One region of the Kribbella sp. WER1 genome, then DNA from elsewhere that is predicted to be linked to it. Evidence: riboswitches for the same ligand, from Rfam matches in the RefSeq annotation. Region 1 holds a riboswitch; each other region holds the start of a gene.
The links. A riboswitch is a leader RNA that binds a small molecule or an ion and turns the genes downstream of it on or off. The one in region 1 is predicted to bind cobalamin.

Region 2: it holds a riboswitch for cobalamin, as region 1 does, so the genes downstream of both, ACXJJ3_RS19155 (ABC transporter substrate-binding protein) here and ACXJJ3_RS35915 (ribonucleoside-diphosphate reductase subunit alpha) in region 1, are expected to answer to the same signal.
Region 3: it holds a riboswitch for cobalamin, as region 1 does, so the genes downstream of both, metE (5-methyltetrahydropteroyltriglutamate--homocysteine S-methyltransferase) here and ACXJJ3_RS35915 (ribonucleoside-diphosphate reductase subunit alpha) in region 1, are expected to answer to the same signal.

Annotation. Positions count from the first base shown of each region.
Region 1 covers NZ_CM135186.1:7,350,097-7,356,192, forward strand. The annotation lists gene ACXJJ3_RS35915 (ribonucleoside-diphosphate reductase subunit alpha) at 1-1,120, opposite strand, end outside; cobalamin riboswitch at 1,278-1,445, opposite strand; gene ACXJJ3_RS35920 (DinB family protein) at 1,505-2,083, opposite strand; gene ACXJJ3_RS35925 (Fic family protein) at 2,154-3,419, opposite strand; gene ACXJJ3_RS35930 (class I SAM-dependent methyltransferase) at 3,484-4,299, shown strand; gene ACXJJ3_RS35935 (class I SAM-dependent methyltransferase) at 4,296-4,922, shown strand; gene ACXJJ3_RS35940 (hypothetical protein) at 4,909-5,103, opposite strand; gene ACXJJ3_RS35945 (hypothetical protein) at 5,256-5,564, shown strand; gene ACXJJ3_RS35950 (3-methyladenine DNA glycosylase) at 5,577-6,096, opposite strand, start outside.
Region 2 covers NZ_CM135186.1:3,979,365-3,985,460, reverse strand. The annotation lists gene ACXJJ3_RS19165 (MFS transporter) at 1-1,170, shown strand, start outside; gene ACXJJ3_RS19160 (hypothetical protein) at 1,184-2,146, shown strand; cobalamin riboswitch at 2,156-2,343, shown strand; gene ACXJJ3_RS19155 (ABC transporter substrate-binding protein) at 2,371-3,396, shown strand; gene ACXJJ3_RS19150 (FecCD family ABC transporter permease) at 3,473-4,447, shown strand; gene ACXJJ3_RS19145 (FecCD family ABC transporter permease) at 4,444-5,394, shown strand; gene pdxR (MocR-like pyridoxine biosynthesis transcription factor PdxR) at 5,387-6,096, opposite strand, start outside.
Region 3 covers NZ_CM135186.1:2,339,136-2,345,231, forward strand. The annotation lists gene ACXJJ3_RS11475 (DUF222 domain-containing protein) at 1-357, opposite strand, end outside; gene ACXJJ3_RS11480 ((2Fe-2S)-binding protein) at 412-1,095, opposite strand; gene ACXJJ3_RS11485 (CbtA family protein) at 1,092-1,931, opposite strand; gene ACXJJ3_RS11490 (CbtB domain-containing protein) at 1,945-2,160, opposite strand; adenosylcobalamin (AdoCbl) riboswitch at 2,209-2,297, opposite strand; cobalamin riboswitch at 2,336-2,555, shown strand; gene metE (5-methyltetrahydropteroyltriglutamate--homocysteine S-methyltransferase) at 2,606-4,891, shown strand; gene ACXJJ3_RS11500 (methylenetetrahydrofolate reductase) at 4,881-5,825, opposite strand; partial or broken gene ACXJJ3_RS11505 (metal ABC transporter permease) at 6,014-6,096, opposite strand, start outside.

The DNA of each region.
Region 1 (6,096 bases):
ACTTGGCGAGCAGGGCGTTGTTGCGGATGCCGGTGAAGATGCCGGACAGATCGTCCTGGACGGTGGTCAGGAAGCAGGACGAGAGCTGCGGGCGGGTGGTGCCGGAGTTGAAGAGCGTGGGGGTCGAGGACATGAAGCGGAACGAGCTGAGCAGCCGGTAGAACTCGATCGCGCGGCCCTCGCGGTCGTCCTCGCGCAGTGCCATCCCCATCGCGACCCGCAGGAAGAACGCCTGTGGCAGCTCGTAGCGCACCTTGTCGATGTGCAGCAGGTAGCGGTCGTACAGCGTCTGCAGGGCGAGGAACGTGAAGTTCAGGTCGGCCTCGGGGTCGATCGCGGCGGCCAGCCGGTCGAGGTCGAAGGTGGCCAGCTCGGGGTCGAGCTGCCCGGCCTCGACGCCGACCGCGATGTAGCGCGCGAAGTAGGTCTTGTACGCCTCCCGCATGTCGGCCTGGCTGGCCTGCCGGGGCTCGCCGTGCACCCGGCCGAGCGCCTCGCGGCGGATCTGGTCCAGCAGCAGCCGGGACGCGGCGAAGCTGTACTGCGGCTCGGTCTCGACGTACGACCGGGCGGCCATCACCAGCGCGAGCTCGACCTCGTGCTGCGCGATGCCGTCGTAGCAGGCGCCGAACGCCTCGTCCAGGATCAGCTCGGGGTCGACGGAGTCCAGACCGGCGGCGGCCTCGGCGACCACGATGCGGAGCCGGTCGACGTCCAGTGGGGACCGGCTGCCGTCGGCCGCGCGGACGGTCAGCGCGGGCCGGTCGGTGACGCCGGACGGGTCGGCGGGTGTGCGGGCCTTGGTCCGCTCCTCGCGGTACAGCACGTAGGCGCGGGCGACCTGGTGCTCACCGGCGCGCATCAGCGCCAGCTCGACCTGGTCCTGGATGTCCTCGACCTGCACGCTGCGGCCGGCGTCGCCGCGGCTGGTCAGGGCGCCCACGACCCGGCCGGTCAGGTCGGCCACCAGGTCACGGACCCGATGGGTGGTGCCGGCGTCGGCGCCCTCGACGGCGAGGAACGCCTTCGATACCGCGACGGAGATCTTGGTGACGTCGAACGGAGTACTGCTGCCGTCCCGGCGGATGACGGTCAGCTCGACAGCCGCGCCCGTCTCCACAGGTGAAGAAGAAGCAATGGTCACTGGTGTGCGCTCCAGAAGAGTTCGAAGACCCGGTGCCACGCGAGCAGGCGCACGACGGGACCGGCAACACCGGCCGGGAACTCTGCCGTCACGCCCTGCGACCCACCCGCGAGGTCTCGGACCGCGTGCACCGGCGGTACACGCACCGGTGGCAGGTATCCGGACTCGCCGGCACGCCTGGAGGACGTGTCCGCTCACCGTTGCGGGGCAGTTCCGGACTCGCACCGGATTCCCCTGTTGCCTCAGAGTCACCCACATGTTGTGGCGTTGGCCACCCTGAACCACCAGCAGTAGTGATGTTAGAGGGATTGAACTAGATCTTGTGGGAGCGCCGCGCCGCGTGTCGCACATCTTGTGTCCTCACGCCGCGACCGCGTACAGGTCCTGGAGCGTCATGATCTCCGAGCCGTGATGGATGAGCTCCCGGTTCAGCCGCAGGACGACGTGCCCGAACGGTTCGGCGGCGTCCAACTCGTTCGCCTGGCTGAGGCCGACGGTCATCGCCTCGCTCTCGTCCAGGTCGGCGATCGCCTCCTGCCAGGCCTCCACCCAGTACGTCAGCCAGGCGACGGCGTCCTGCGCGTTGCCGTGCAGCGTGATGTCCGCGCGGCCCTGCCGGCTCGCCCCGAACGTCCACTCCCAACGCTCGAAGAACGTCTCGGTCAGATGCGCGATCAGCCAGGCGATCGTCCGCGGGCCGCGATGGTCCGGCTCGTCCGGCCACTGGGCCACCCATTCGCCGGAGCCAAGTGGCCGGTACCGCCCGGCGTAGTGCCGGCGGACCACGGTGAGCGCCTCGCTGCTCGGTCTCCAGAAGTACTGCTCGTCGGTCAGTTGGGCGAGGCGTCCGGACAGCACCATCCAGCTGAACCCCAGCTGGCCGCGCACCATTGCCATCGCCGACGGCCGGTGCAGGATGTCCCAGTCGAACGCCGCCATCTCAACTCTCCCCGGTACGATCGAACATGTGTTCGAATTCTTGCTCGACCTCGGAGGGAAAGTCAAACCGCTAGTGTGTCGGTTCTGGCCTCGCCGGAACGGGTCTGCTAGGCGGTTCGATCCGGGTGTCCGCGGCCGGGCTCGCGAACCGGCGTTCCAGCAACGTGAACGCGTCGATCAGCTCCGGCGCCTCGTAGACCCGGTTGCGTCGGCCGTCCGTGAGCTCCCGCAGTACCCCTGCCTCGACCAGGCGGGTGAGCCCCTGGTTTGCGGCCTGCTGGGAGCGCTCGATGAGCCGCGCCGCGGCCGCGAGGGTCAGCACCGGCGCGGCCGGAAGCGCCTCGATCAGCAGCTCGGCCGCGGAGCCCGCCCGCAGCGGGGCGGCCCGGTCCCGCCAGGCGGTCTTGAGGTCGGAGGTGGTCCGCTCGAAGCGAGCGGCCTCGGCGGTCGCGTAGGTGCACGCCGTCGCGAACATCCGCAGCCACGGGTTCGCTGCCGTACGGGCCTTCGCGATGCTCGGGCGCCCGACGTACCGGAAGGCGGTCAGTGCGTCGACGTACTCGGTGGCGTGGGTGGCGAGGGCGAGCGAGACCGGCGGGACGGTCCGGGTGACCAGCCCGTCCGCGCGCAGGATCAGGTGGATCAGCGCGCGCCCGGTCCGGCCGTTGCCGTCGGCAAACGGGTGGATCGTCTCGAACTGCGCGTGCGCGATCGCGGTCTTCGCCAGCACTGGCAGCCGGGACTCGCGGACGAACGTCATCAGGTCCGCGAGCAGGTCCGGGATCAGCTGCGCGGGCGGCGGCACGTAGTACGCCTCCGCGGGGGAGCGGCCGCCGATCCAGTTCTGCAGGTAGCGGATCTCGCCGCCGTACTCCGGGGTCGGCGAATGGGCCATCAACCGGCGGTGCGCCTCCAGCACGTGGTCGACCTCGAGGCTCTCGCCGGCCTGCACGGACTCGGTCACCCAGGTCATCGCGTCGACCGCGCCGAGCACCTCCTCGGCGGTCACGTCCCGGATCCGGTCCCGCAGTACGTCGGCCTTCAGTAGCCGGCGCGCGCCGACGACGAGACCCTCGATGTGCGACGAGCCGACCGCCTCGGCGCGCAGCAGCAACCGGGCGAGCGCCTCGCTGTTGGTGAGTACTGCGGCGGTCGCGTCCAGCCGGGCGAGGTCGCCGGCCGCGTCCTCGAGCAGCGCGAGCACGTCGTCGGGCAGGTCGAACTCGCGCCCGGTCAGCGGATCCGGCAGATACAGCTCGTACGACCCGCCGAGGCGCTCCGCTCGGGTGAACCCGTCGGGGTGCCCGGGCCAGCGGTGCAACTCGACCCTCGCCATTCCCTTATTCAAGCTTATTCACAAACCTTGAACAAGAGCTGGGGATCAAGCAGACTGGTCGATCGTGGACGCGCAGACGCAGCAGATGGTGGCCGCCAACCAAGCCGACTGGGACGCCCGCGCGCCGCTGCATGCGGCGAGCGCGTTCTACGACCGGCCCAGCGAATACTGGTTCGCCGACTACGAGTGGGCGGACCTCGGCCCGCTGGAGGGCCGGGACGTACTGCACCTGCAGTGCCATCTCGGCACGGAGACGATCGAGTTCGCCCGCCGCGGCGCGCGGACCAGCGGCCTCGACCTGTCCGAGCAGTCGCTGGCGGCGGCCCGCCGGATCGCCGCCGACGCCGGCGCGGGCGTCGAGTACGTGCACGCCAACGTGTACGACGCGGTGCAGGCCGTCGACGGTCGGCAGTTCGACATCGTCTATACCGGCAAGGGCGCGCTCTGTTACCTTCCGGACCTCGAGCAATGGGCGGAAACCGTCCGCGACCTACTGAAGCCCGGCGGATTCCTGTACGTCGTCGAGTTCCACCCGCTGCTCAACGCACTCCGCGAGGTCAGCCTGCCCGGCGAATCCGACGACCTGACACTGCGCGCCGACTACCTCGAAGGCCGCGGCGCGATCGCGCACGACTCCACCGTCACCTACACCGGCGACGAGGTCCCCGGCCGCCAAACCAGCTACGAATGGCGCCACGGCCTCGGCGAGATCGTCACCACGCTGGCGTCCACCGGCTTCCAGATCACCACACTCCGCGAATCCGAAGTACTCCCATGGCCCCGCTGGCCCCAGATGCAGCAGACCCCCGAAGGCTGGTGGCGTCTCCCGGACGACGCCCCACGCATCCCACTCTTCTTCGCCCTGAAAGCGACCCGATGACCCGCGCGGACCGCGAGCGCGATCTCGTCGAGTACTACACCGGCGAACTACACGCGCGCGTCGACCGGGAACTCGCCGGACCACGGATCGCCAGGCGTACGGCGTACCTCGGCCAGCTGCGCGGCGAAGGCCGGCGGACGGTTGTGGAAGTCGGCTCGGGCCCGGGCCGCGACGGCGAGGCGATCGCCGCGGCGGGCTTCGACTACACCGGCGTGGACCTGTCACCGGCGAGCGTCGACGCGTGCCGCGCCGCGGGCCTCCGCGCGGAGGTCGCGTCCGTCCTTGATCTGCCCTTCGCCGACAACAGTTTCGACGCGGGCTGGACGATGAGCACCCTGCTGCACGTGGCCGACGAGGACCTCGCCCAAGCCCTGCAGGAGATCGTCCGCGTCCTGCGCCCGGGCGCACCGTTGGCGATCGGACTGTGGGGAGACGCCAACGGAAGCGAGCAGGTCTGGCAGGACGGCAAGGGCTACGGTCCCGGCCGCTTCTTCAGCATCCGCTCCGACGAGGGCCTCCGATCGGTCCTGGCCCGGTACGGCGACGTGGAGCAGTGGGCGACCTGGGACGACGACCAGGTGATGCACTACCAGTGGGCAGTGCTTCGGGTCAGCGCTTCTTAGGACCGCGGATCGCAACGAAGACGAGCGCCACCCCAAAAGCCGCAACGATCGGGCCGACGGTGGCCCAGAGGGTCTGGCCGGTCATCGAACTGCCCTTGAGGTAGCCGAGCCCCTGCAGGGTCCACACGCCACCAGTTGCGATCAGCAGTGCGGCGAACGCGATGGCGACGATCTTTCCCATACCTGCAGCCTAGCGCCGAACCAGCGCGAGCCTATGTCAGGAGCAACGTAGCCTGGTTCCTAGGCGGCGACTGCTGGAGATGGTCGGCAATGGAGAGATCGCACGACGTCCCGATCCCTGGCCTGACGGTTCAGCGCAGGGTGCCCACAATCGTGATGCAGGCCGCGTTGGAGGGAACCATCGAAGTCACCTCCACGAACTGCCTCGTCGTTCGGATGCTGCACAGCACCGCACCCGGTGTTGCCAGCTACACGGATGTGGACGTGGCCTGGCCGCTCGGCTGGAGTGCGGGGGTTCGCGAAGGTACGCCGGTTCTGATTGATGCCGATGGGCAGGTCGTGGCGCGCCTGGGTGACGAGGTGCGGGTCGGGGGAGGCTTCATCGAGGCCGCGAGGATCGGCGTGGTTCCGTGCACAGGACACGAGGGCACCTTCGAGGCGTACCAGCTCACTCGTATCTGAGGTGTGGAGGCGTCAGTTGAGCAGGGTGTCGCAGAGGGCTGCTAGTTGTTGGCGGAGGGGACGGGCGCGGTCGGCGAAGGTGCGTTGGGCGGCCGTGTACTCCGCCTTGCCCTCGGGGGTCTCGATGCGGACGGGGGAGTAGCCGAGCGCGGCCAGGTCGTACGGCGAGGCACGCATGTCGAGGGTGCGGATGTCGCGGGCGAGCTCGAAACACGTCAGCACCAGCGAGCTGGGGACGAACGGCACCAGCTTGCTCGCCCACTTGTAGAGGTCCATGTTCGCGTGCAGGCAGCCGCCTTGTTCGAGCGCCGGCTGGGACTCACGCGTGGGTTGGAGCGTGTTGAGCGGCCGGGCAGGCGTGGTGAAGAAGCGGAACGCGTCGAAGTGCGAGCAGCCGATCCTGTGCGACTCGACGACCTGATCGGTGCCATCGGCCCCCAATCGGAGCGGCCAGGCGGCGTGCCGTACCTCTGGCGTCCGGTACACCATCGCCCACTCGTGCAGGCCGAAGCAGCCGAACTGCGGTTGGCGG
Region 2 (6,096 bases), 3.4 Mb from region 1:
ATGGTCGGGTACGTCGCCCTGCCGTACCAGCTGTACCAGCTCACCGGCTCGAACTTCGCGGTCGGCGCGATGGGCCTGGTGACGATCGCACCGCTGGTCGTGTTCGGCCTGTACGGCGGTGCGCTCGCCGACCACGTGGAACGCCGGAAACTGCTGGTCGGCACCGGGATCGCGCAGGTGGTGATCTCCGCGCTGATGGTGGTGAACACGCTGCTCGCGCACCCGCAGGTCTGGCTGATCTACGTCTGCGGCGCGCTGAACGCGGTCGCCTCGTCGCTGCAGCGGCCGTCCCGCGAGGCGCTGCTGCCGCGGGTCGTGAAACACGCGGAGATCCCGGCCGCGGTCGCGCTCAGCTCGCTGACCTCGCAGATCGGGCAGCTCGCCGGCCCGGCGCTGGGTGGCGTACTGGTCGGCTCGGTGGGCGTGACCTGGGCGTTCTCGGTCGAGCTGGCCGGGATCGTGTTCGCGACGCTGCTGTACGCGCGACTCGGGTCGTACCGGTCGGGAGAGCACACGACGGCGCCGAGCCTGCGGGCGATCGGCGGCGGGATCGTGTACGCGTTCCGCCGCAAGGACCTGCTGGCGACGTACCTGGTGGACATGGTCGGGATGTTCCTGGCGATGCCGATCGTGCTGTTCCCGGCGTTCGCGACCGTCGTCCTGAAGGAGCCGAAGCTGCTCGGGCTGCTGTACAGCGCGGAGGCGATCGGGGCGATGTGCGCGTCGCTGACCAGCGGGTGGGCCAAGCACGTGCACCACCAGGGGCGGGCGGTCGTGCTCGCGACGATCGGCTGGGGCGCCGCGGTCGGAATCGCCGGGCTGGCGCCGAACATCTGGTTCGCGATCGGGTTCTTCGCGCTGGCCGGCGCCTGCGACATGGTCTCGGTGCTGTTCCGCTCGGTGATCTGGAACCAGACCATCCCGGACGAGATGCGCGGGCGGCTGGCGGGGATCGAGATGCTCGGCTACTCGCTCGGCCCGCTCGGCGGCCAGGCCCGCTCCGGCCTGGTCGCGGACCTCACCGGCGTCCGTACGGCGATCGTCAGCGGCGGGGTGATGTGCGTCGCCGGCGTGGTCGCCACCTCGCTCTGGCTCCGCGAGTTCTGGCGGTACGACGCCCGCACCGACGAACACGCCGTCCGCGAAAGGCAACTCCGCACCGCCGGTTAGAGTCACACACATCATGCGTACCCTGATCGCCGCCGGGCTGGCCGTCGTACTGCTCGCGGGGTGTGGTGGACACGGGCAGGAGACTGCGCCGAGTGTGGCGCCGCTGGTTTCGGTCAGCGGGTTCGACACTCCGTCGGCGACCCCGTCGGACACACCCTCGCCGACCGCGTCCGCGACTCCGGCCGACACGTTGTGCCAGCGGATGGACGAGACGTTGGTCCGGACCACGCTGGCGGTGCCGGTGGTGAAGATCGACCGGCAGAATCCGCCGGCCGAGATCGACATCCCGTCGTACGACGTCTGCCAGCTGAGCCTCAGCGCCGCCGAGGGCGGTCCGGTGCTGCGGGTCGGCGTCTCGGTGCTGCAGGCGACGGCGGCGACGCTGGCGGCGGCCCGGAAGGCGTACGCCGCGCACGGGCGCGAGCCGGCCGTGGCCGCGAACCTCGGCGAGGGCGGGTACGGCACGAGCCAGTTCGTGGTGTTCCTGCTCGACCACCGGCTCTACAAGATCACCGGCCCGCAGGCCACGCTCGCGAAGTACGTCGTGATCGGCCAGGAGGTCGCCCGGCAGGCGCCGGGGCTGTCGGTGCCGGCGCTGGAGATCACCCGGCCGGAGTGCGACCGCGGATCGGACGCGGCCGAGAAGGTGATGGGTGTCGCGGCGACGGCCCGCCGCGACGGGGAGACCCTGGTCGGCGACCCGGTGTGCGGCTGGATCACCGCGACCAGCGTGCTGTACTCGTCGGTCCGCCGGGAGCCGGACGCGAAGGCGTTGATGGCGCCGCTCCGCAACGCCGCCACCTCGCAGTCGATCCCGCTCGGCGACGAGGGGTACATCGACACCGCGACCGGCCGGACCACGATCCGGGTCGGCGACAACAAGCTCGTCGACCTGGTCCCGCTGCCGGCCCGCGCGGTCAACCCGGACCTGATGACCCAGTTCGCGCTCGCGCTTTCGTCGCTCTATACCCACTGAGGCCGGGTGTTAGGGTGGCCGCGCCGTGGTGTTCGGGAAGCCGGTGAAGTACCGGCGCGGCCCTCGCCACTGTGATCGGGATGTGCACCTGTCGTACTCCGTGAGGGGGACCACTGGTCGTGTGAGCGGCTGGGAAGGTCAGGCTGGTGGACGCGGTACCCGTCAGCCAGGAGACCGGCCACGGCGCTGACCCGTCCACGAGGTGCTGGAGGAGCGGTCCGCCCATGGCCGTCGTACGTGTGCTTGCTGTTGCCCTGTCGCTGAGTGTGCTGGCCGGCTGCGCGCCGTCCGCCGCGGAGAAGCCCGCGGCCGCCACCACGGTGCAGAACTGCGGGATCGACGTGTCCGTCGACGGCCCGCCCAAGCGGGTGTTCGCGGCGTACCAGCCGGCCATCGAGATGGCGCACGCGCTCGGCATCTCGGACCGCCTGGTCGGGACCGCGTACCTGGACTCCCAGGTGCTGCCGGAGTACACCGCCGCGCAGTCGAAGGCGAAGTACTTCAAGAACCTGCCGAGCCGCGAGGAGCTGCTCAGCCTGAACCCGGACTTCGTGCTGTCCGGGTTCAACGACGTGTTCAGCGCGGCCGGCAGCGACGGGAGCTTCGGCAGCCGGAAGGGTCTGGCCGAGCTCGGCGTGCAGACGTGGATCTTCAGCCCGCTCTGCCCGACCGCGGACGGCAAGGGCGACGAGGCGATCGACCCGTCGACGGTCTCGATGGACAACGTGTACGCCGACCTGCGCGACCTCGGCCGGCTGTTCGGCGTCCAGGACCGTGCGGAGCAGGTGATCGCCGACCAGAAGAAGCGGATCGCGGCCGTCGAGGGCGCCGTGAAGGACGCGCCGCGCCCGACGGTGGCGATCATCCGCCCGGGTCTCGAGGGCGGCGGGATGACGGTGTCCGGCGGCCCGGACTTCGGTACGGTCCTGATCCGGCAGGCGGGTGGCGTGAACGCGTTCGCCGACCTGACCTCGAAGCGGAACGTGAAGATCAGCGTCGAGGAGTTCATCAAGCGTGACCCGGACTACGTGCTGATCAGCGGGTGCTGCGACGCCGGGCTGACCCCCGCGGCATCGCAGCCGGACGTCCGGAAGATCCTCGTCGATCCGGCGTTCGCGAACCTGAAGGCAGTGCGCGCGAAGCACGTCGTACCGTGGCTGTTCGCGAACCACTCGGCCGGCGTCCGCGGCGCGTACACGACCGAGAACCTCGGCCACATCCTGCATCCCGACCCGGGGCGTGTCTGGTGATTCCCCGCCTACTGCGGGGCACCCGGCACGGCACCTCCTCGCTACGGCGCGGAATCACCAGACACGCCCTGGTCAAGTGAAGCGGGCCGCCGGCCTGCTCGTCGTCCTGGCGGCCGTCGTGGTGCTGTCGCTGTGCGTCGGCGAGCACTGGATCGGGCCGGGCGAGGTGTACCGGGCGCTCGCGGACTTCAGCGGCAGCGACAGCGACCGCGTCGTCCGGTACCTGCGGATGCCGCGGACCGTCGCGGGGCTGCTGGTCGGCGCCGCGCTCGGGCTGTCCGGCGCGGTGATGCAGGCCGTCACCCGGAACCCGCTGGCCGACCCCGGCATCCTCGGCGTGAACGCCGGCGCCGCGGTGGCGGTCGTCGCGGCGATCGGGGTGTTCGGCATCCACAGCCTGACCGGCTACGTCTGGTTCGCGATGGGCGGGGCGCTCGTCGCCACCGTGGCCGTCTACCTGGTCGGCGCCGTCGGCCGTATGACGCCGGTGAAGCTCGCGCTGGCCGGTGCGGCGATCTCCGCGCTGCTCGGGTCGATCACGTCCGCGGCGACGCTGCTCGACCTGTCGACGCTGAACGAGTACCGCTTCTGGGTGGTCGGCTCGTTGTCACTGTCCGACCACGGGATTGTCGTCCAGGCCGTCCCGTTCGTTGCTGTCGGCATCGTTCTCGCGCTGGTCCTCGGCCGGTCGCTGAACCAGCTCGCACTCGGCGACGACCTCGCCCAGGCGCTCGGTACCCGGGTCGCCGCGGTCCGGGTCCTCGCCGGCGCCGCGGTCGTGGTGCTGGCCGGTACGGCGACCGCGATCGCGGGACCGATCGGCTTCCTCGGGCTCGCCGTACCGCACGTCGCGCGGCTGATCGTCGGACCGGACCAGCGCCGGATCCTGCCGTGGTCGATGCTGCTCGCGCCGATCGTGCTGCTGCTCGCCGACATCGCCGGACGGGTCGTCGCGCGTCCCGCGGAGCTGCAAGTCGGGATCGTGACCGCGTTGATCGGCGCCCCGCTGTTCATCGCGCTGGTCCGGCGCCGGCGGATGGCTGCGCTGTGAAGGTCGGCGTGGTGGCGTCCGTGCTGACCGTCGTCGTGGGTGCGTACGCCCTGACCCGCGGCGACTACACGCTGCCGCTCGCCGAGGTACTGCGGACCTTGTCCGGGCACGGCACCTTGATCACGTACGACGTGGTCGTCGACAACCGGCTGCCCCGCGTACTGGTCGGGATCGGCGTCGGGGCGGCGTTCGCGATCTCCGGCGCGATCTTCCAGCAGCTCGCCCGGAACCCGCTGGTCAGCCCGGACCTGATCGGCATCAACGCGGGCGCCGCGTTGGCCGCCGTACTGATCATCACCGTGATCGGCAGCGGGTGGATCCCGCTCGGCGCCTTGCTCGGGTCGTTGCTGGCGGCGGTCAGTGTGTATGCGCTGGCCTATCGGAACGGGATGTCGGGGAATCGGCTCGTGCTGGTCGGGGTCGGGGTGACGGCGATCCTCGGGTCGTTGACGGCGTACCTGCTGACGCTGGCCGACATCTACACGGCGAAGAGCGCGTCGATGTGGCTCGCGGGGAGTCTCGCCGGGCGGTCGTGGACGCATGTCGTACTGATCGGGGTGACGCTCGCGGTCGGGGCGCCGGCTGCGGTGGTGCTGACGCGGCAGCTGCGGTTGCTCGAGCTGGGCGACGACTTGGCGCGGGCGCTCGGGGGACGGGTCGAGTTGGCGCGTGGGGCGTTGATCGGGTTGGGGGTCGGGTTGGCGGCGTTCGCGACGGCGGCGGCCGGGCCGGTCGGGTTCGTCGCGTTGGTGGCGCCGCAGTTGGCGCGCCGGCTGGTGGCGCGGCCCGGGTTGCTGGTTCCGGGGACGATCGGGGCGTTGCTGGTGGTGTCGTCGGATCTGTTCGCGCGGACGGTGGTCGCGCCGACGGTCCTCCCGGTCGGGGTGGTGACCGCGTTCTTCGGGGCGCCGTACCTGCTGTATCTGTTGACTCGTCGTCCTAGCTGACCTTCGCGATGGTGGCGATCGCGTCGGTGATCTCGGTCGGGGTGCGGGCGGCGTACCCGAGGACGAGGCCGGGGGCGTGCGGGAGCTGGCAGTGCCAGGAGAGCGGGTGGCACTTCACCCCGGCCTCCAGCGCGGCCGCGGCGAGCGCGACGTCGTCCGCCTCGTCGAACGTGATCGTCAGGTGCAGGCCGGCGGCCGCGCCGTGGATGGTTGCTGTTGGCAAATGGTTGCGGATCGCGGCGACCATCGCGTCCCGGCGGGTCCGGTGCCGGCGGCGGAGCAGCCGGAGCTGGCGCTCGAGTTCGCCGGACTCCATCAGGTGCGCGAGGGTGAGCTGCGGGAGCGCCGCGTTGCCGAGGTCCGCGAGCCGTTTGCGGGCGATCAGTTCCTCCTTGTACTGCGGGGGCGCCAGCATCCAGCCGATCCGCAGCGCCGGCGCGAGCAGCTTGGAGACGCTGCCGACGTAGAACACCTGATCCGGGAGCATCGCCCGGATCGCCGGCACCGGTGGCCGGTCGTAGCGGTGCTCGGCGTCGTAGTCGTCCTCGAGGATCAGGCCGCCGTCGTTCGCCCACTGGACGAGTTCGCGGCGGCGCTCCCCGTCGAGGACCACGCCGGTCGGGAAATGGTGCGCCGGGGTCGTCATCACCACCGCGGCCTCGGACTTCCGCAGTACGTCGACCTGCAGGCCGCGGTCGTCCA
Region 3 (6,096 bases), 3.6 Mb from region 1:
GTCGAGGTCTTCTACTGGGACGCGGGTGCGGACGCGTTCTAGTTCGGTGACGATCGCCGACGCATGGCCGGTTTGCAGGGTGTCGAGGGCGGCGGCGACTGTCTTGTATTTGGGGAGCGCGCGGGCCAGGCGGACGTCGCGCCAGACCTCCGGGCGGTTGCGGTGGTGGCGGAAGGTGAGGAGCTCGACGGTGTCGCGGGCGCCGAGGTCCTGGGCGAGGCCGGATTCTTCGGCGCGGGCGATGAGTTGGAGGCGGAGAGACTCCAGGCGGATGATCTCGGCGTTCACCTGGTCGAGGGCAGGCAAGACCTCATGGTTGCCTAGAGCAACCACTGGGCGTCCGCCGAGAATGTCCATGCCAAGACTCTAGCCGCCACGTCCGACAGTTTTCAAAGCCGATTCCCCTTATTTTCAAGGGAAAGAGTTATCCACAGATTTGGCCAGCACGCAGTCGCCGCAGAGGGGGCCGTTGTGGTCGGGGGCGGCGCGGTAGATGAGGCAGCAGCTCCGGCGGCGGAACGGGTCGGTGGTGTGGGCGTCGCGCAACGGTTCGACGGCGAGGAGGGTGTTCGCGACGCTGCGGGCGCGGGCGGCGAGCGCCGGGGCCGCGTTCGCGAGGGCGGTGGCAGCACCGTTGACCGCCGACGCGACGTTGCCGGTGAGGATGTGGGACGACAGGTCGAACGCCTGGGCGATCGCGGGGATCGGGCCGTCGAAGAGGGCCGTATGCAGATCGCCGCCGGCCGGGATCGGGGGCAGCGAAAGCGGGAACGCGCCGCCGAGGACCGGCTGCCAGTACAGCTGGTCGAGGGAGAGCGCCGGTACGCCGCGGTCGAGGACGGCGGCGGCGAGCGCGGGCGAGATCAGGCGGGCGACCAGGCCGAGGTGCGTGACCGACGCGGCCACGCGGACCTCGACCGCCTCGGCGGACCGGCCGCTCACCGTCCCCAGGTAGTAGCGGGTCCGGGCGATGCGGTCCCGCAGGACCGACGGGTTGTCGACGAGCTCGGACATCCGGCGCCAGGGCGGTTCCGGCGCCGAGCCCGTGTGCTGCTCGACACCGAAGAACGGCCCCAGCTCCGCGAACAGCGTCACGCCGTGCTCGCGACCGGTGCGGGGGTGCGGAGCAGCCGGTCCGCGAGCGGGCCGAACACCAGGCCGATCACGCCCCAGAGCAGGACCTGCGCCCCGACGGAGTACAGCCGGAACGCGGACAGCAGGTCCGCGTCGAAGCCCGGGTAGACGATGGTGCCCTTGTCGTCGGTCAGCGGCCGCGGGGTCTCGGTCGCGTGCCGCCCGTACTCCTGCACGTTCGCGGCGAGATGCCCGAGCGACGGCAGGAGGGCCATCACGACACCGATCAGCACGACGTACGCCGCGAGCGCGACGAGGGTGGCGTTCCAGTTGCCGAGGCGCGGCTGCAGGCGCTTGCCCAGGGCAACGGCTCCGAGCAGGAACAGCACCGAGCAGACCACCATCACCAGGTACAGGTTGCCGCGGTCGTGGATCGTGGCCTCGTGGCCGATCGCCGGCGGGTTCGCCGGGTACTTCAGAAACGGCACCAGGTAGAAGCCGAGGAAGCCGCCGGCCGCGACCAGCATCGCCAGCGTCCGCGGGCGGAGCCTGCCGACCCGGCCGAGACAGATCGTGTACGCGACCGCGAACAGCGCGCCCATCGCGACGCCGAACAGCACGAGCCCGGCGCCGATCCCGAGGTTCGCCTGCAAGGTGCGGCTGAAGATGTCCGGTCCGGCTGCTTCGATGGGCAGTCCGGCCGCCTTGTCGAGGGCGTCCTGCGCGGCGTCGCGGCCGGTCTCGTAGTCGATCGCGGCCTGGATCTGCGGCTCGGCGAAGATCCGCGCGAAGACGAACGCGGCCAGGCCGCCCGCTCCGCCGGCCAGCAGGCCGCGGAGGATCAGTTTGTGCTCCATCAGTTCAGCGAGCTCAGTGGCAGGGGAAGCCGAGGAAGTGCCGTGCGTCGTGCACGAACTCGTGGATGTGCGTGTCCTTGCCGAAGACCGAGTACGCGCCCTGGTCGACGCCGATGAAGTAGTACACCAGGAATGCCAGGAACGCCGTACCGACCAGCCAGAGAACGGCCTTCGAGACCGGGAGGACGACCGGGGTCGACGCGGTCGAGGGTGCAGGCAGATTACTCACGTGGAGCCTCCTTCAGGGGATCGTGCGTCCCGCTACCGGTGGAGCGTCGTGACGGCGAAGTATCTGACTTACCGGACCTGTCCGGCTCACAGTGGCGCGACCGTGCCGAATTCCCATCGGCTTCCTTGCGCCGTCACTCATCCCGGAGCGTACAGGGTTCCCTGCCGACCTGCACTACCCTGGCGAGTGCAGCTGGTTCGACCTGGCCGCCAGTCAGGCCGTCGCAAGAGGGAACCCGGTGGGAATCCGGGACTGCCCCGCAGCGGTGAGTGGGAACGACCGTCGTCATCGAGCACTGGGCGGGTATGCCTGGGAAGCGACGACCAGTAGGTGTCCGGGGAACCAGACCGGACGGGCCCGCGAGTCCGAAGACCTGCCACTGCCCGCGCACACCCCTGTGTGTGCGGACTCACACCGGGACGGACTCGCGAAGGAGAGTTTCCCCATGACTGCACGTTCCACCGTGTACGGGTACCCGCGCCAAGGCGGGAATCGTGAACTGAAGAAGGCCGTCGAGGGCTACTGGAAGGGCGCCGTCGACGCCGACGGACTGCGCCGTACCGCCGCCGAACTGCGGGCCGCGAACTGGGCCCAGCTGGCCGCCGACGGGATCGACGAGGTGCCGACCGGCGACTTCTCGTACTACGACCACGTCCTCGACACCACCGTGATGCTCGGCGCGATCCCCGAGCGGTACCGCGACGCCGTCGCCGCCGACCCGCTGGACGGGTACTTCGCGATGGCCCGCGGCAGCCAGGACCTGGCACCGCTCGAACTGACCAAGTGGTTCGACACCAACTACCACTACCTGGTCCCCGAGCTCGGCCCGGACACGACGTTCACCGCCGACTCCGGCAAACAGGTCGCCGAGCTGCGGGAAGCACTCGCGCTGGGACTCACCGCGCGGCCCGTCCTGCTCGGCCCGATCACCTATCTCCTGCTGTCCAAGCCCGCAGGAGGCCTGACCGGCACGTTGTCGCTGCTCGGCAAGCTCCTACCGGTGTACGCCGAGATCCTCGCGGACCTGCGCGCCGCCGGAGCCGAGTGGGTGCAACTCGACGAGCCCGCGCTGGTCCAGGACCGAACTACCGCCGAGCTGGAGGCCGCTGCCTCGGCGTACGCAACACTCGGCGGGCTGACCGATCGGCCGAAGCTGCTGGTGGCGTCGTACTTCGACCGCCTCGGTGCGGCGCTGCCCATGCTGGCCGACTCGCCGATCGAGGGTCTGGCCATCGATTTCACCGGTCCGGCAGCCGCGAACCTCGCCGATCTGGCCGCGACGCCCGCGGTGCGTGACAAGAGACTGGTCGCCGGTGTGGTGAACGGCCGGAACGTCTGGGTCAACGACCTGCCGGCGTCGCTGTCGATCCTCGCGCAGGTGATGGGCCTCGCGGGGCAGGTCGACGTGGCGGCGTCCTGCTCGCTGCTGCACGTACCGCTGGACGTCGACGCCGAGCCGGACCTGGATGCCGAGGTCCGCCCGTGGCTCGCGTTCGCCCGGCAGAAGACCCGCGAGATCGGGCTGCTGAAGCGCGCTCTGACCGACGGCACCGAGATGATCACCGCCGAGCTCGACGCCAACCGCACGACGCTCGCGGCCCGGGCGTCCGCACCGCTGACCAACGACACCGCGGTCCGCGCGCGGGTCGCGGCGGTCACACCGGCCGACAGCCGCCGTACGTCGCCCTATGCCGCCAGAAGCGCCGCACAGCAGGTGAAACTCGGACTACCGTTGCTTCCGACAACTACTGTCGGGTCGTTCCCGCAGACCGCCGAACTGCGCCAGGCGCGGGCCGACCTGCGGGCCGGCCGAATCGATGGCCGGCAGTACGAGGAACGGATCGAGGCCGAGATCCGCGACGTGCTGAACTTCCAGGAGAAGGCGGGCCTCGACGTGTTGGTGCACGGCGAGCCCGAGCGCAACGACATGGTGCAGTACTTCGCCGAGCAGCTCGACGGGTACCTCGCCACGCAGCACGGCTGGGTCCAGTCGTACGGGACGCGCTACGTCCGGCCGCCGGTGCTGTTCGGCGACATCTCCCGCCCGGAGCCGATGACCGTCCGCTGGTGGGCGTACGCGCAGCTCAACACCGACCGCCCGGTGAAGGGGATGCTGACCGGGCCGGTGACGATGCTGGCCTGGTCGTTCGTCCGCGACGACCAGCCGCGCAGCGAGACCGCGCGTCAGGTCGCGCTGGCACTGCGCGACGAGGTCAACGACCTGGAGGCCGCGGGCGCGCTCGTGATCCAGGTCGACGAGCCCGCGCTGCGCGAGACGCTGCCGTTGCGGACGGGCGACCGCGCCGCGTACCTGACCTGGGGTACGGACGCCTTCCGGTTGACGACCAGCGGCGTACGGGACGAGACGCAGATCCACACGCACATGTGTTACGTCGAGTTCGGCGAGATCCTCGACGCGCTCGACGACCTGGACGCCGACGTCGCGAGCCTTGAGGCGGCCCGCTCGCATATGCAGGTTGCCCGCGAGCTGTCCGACGCCGGTTACCCGCGCGGCGTCGGGCCCGGCGTGTACGACATCCACTCCCCGCGTGTCCCCGGTACGCCGGAAGTCGTGTCGCTGCTCCGCAAGGGCCTCGACGCGATCCCGGCCGAGCGGCTGTGGGTCAACCCGGACTGCGGTCTGAAGACCCGCGGCTGGCCCGAGGTCCGCGACTCCCTGCACAACGTGGTCGCCGCGGCCCGGGAGCTGCGGACCGGGCTCAGCCGATGAACGTGCGGAGTTCCTTGACCAGTTCGACGCTCGCGTCGTTCTCGATCCGGCGGGTGGAGACGCTCTCGATGTTGAAGCCGAACGGGAGGTCGCGGTCGCGGCAGTACGCCGACAACCGGCGGGCGATCTCGACGCAGTGCGCGTACGAGTCGGCGACCGGGTCGCTCGAGTGGACCAGCTCGTTGCGCAGCCAGCGCGGGACGCGGACGCCCAGCCAGGCCAGGAACTCCAGCGTCTTCACCGAGCCGCAGATCGAGAGCGTGAACACGAGCGGCACCGGCTCGACGTCCTGTTCGCGGCACAGGTACAGGTAGTCGGAGGCCAGGTCCATCGCGGCGCCGACGTCGTAGATGATCTGGGTGACGAAGAACGAGCATCCACTGCGCTGCTTGCGGAGCAGCCGGTGGTGCTCGTCCTGGCGGGACGAGTGCCGCTCGGGGATCGTCACACCCCCGAGCGGGAGCGCCGACCCGCAGCGCTGCCACAGGTCGTACGCCGCCGGCAGCGTGGTGCGGACCTCCGCGGAGCTGGTCGGCGCGCCGACCATCACGGTGCCGAGCCGGCCGGAGGTACGGCGTACCCAGGAGTCCAGCTCGGACTCGCTGTACTTGCCGACCGAGCGGTACACGATCGTCGGCCGGTCCCACCAGGCGAGGTGGTCGGCGAGGAAGTCGGCCGGGTCCATCGTCGGGCTGAACGGGAACGGCCGCTCGTCCGGCACCCGCTGCGCCTCGTCGTCGATGTCGTAGAGGATCACCGCGTCGATGTCGAGCTGCTCGAGCCGCGTCCGGGTGACCGCGGTGAAGCGCTCGAGCGCGTCCGGGGCGATCGACTGCCGCGGCGGCGTCATCCCGTACAGCAGCAACTCCGTACGGCGCCCGGCGCCGAGCATCGTCGACAGCTCCGGGCGAACGGCGGCGGACTCAGGTCTCAAGCGTCTCTCCTCGGCCACGGCGTACTGACTGCGCCCGCCAGCCTACCGATCCGGCGACATCGATGACTTCAGGCTGCCGACCTGAGCGCCTCCCCCGTTTCGGTGGTTCACCTCTCAAACGGCCCCTTCACCTGCCGCATGCGGCCTGGAAACGGTCCGCTTGAGAGGTGAACCACCGAAACGGCGCTTCGGGACAGCCATGGGGAACTCCTTCGGATCAGGCGGCAGCTGAGGTAGATGAGGAACGAGATGGTGGTGATGTACGGGCTGA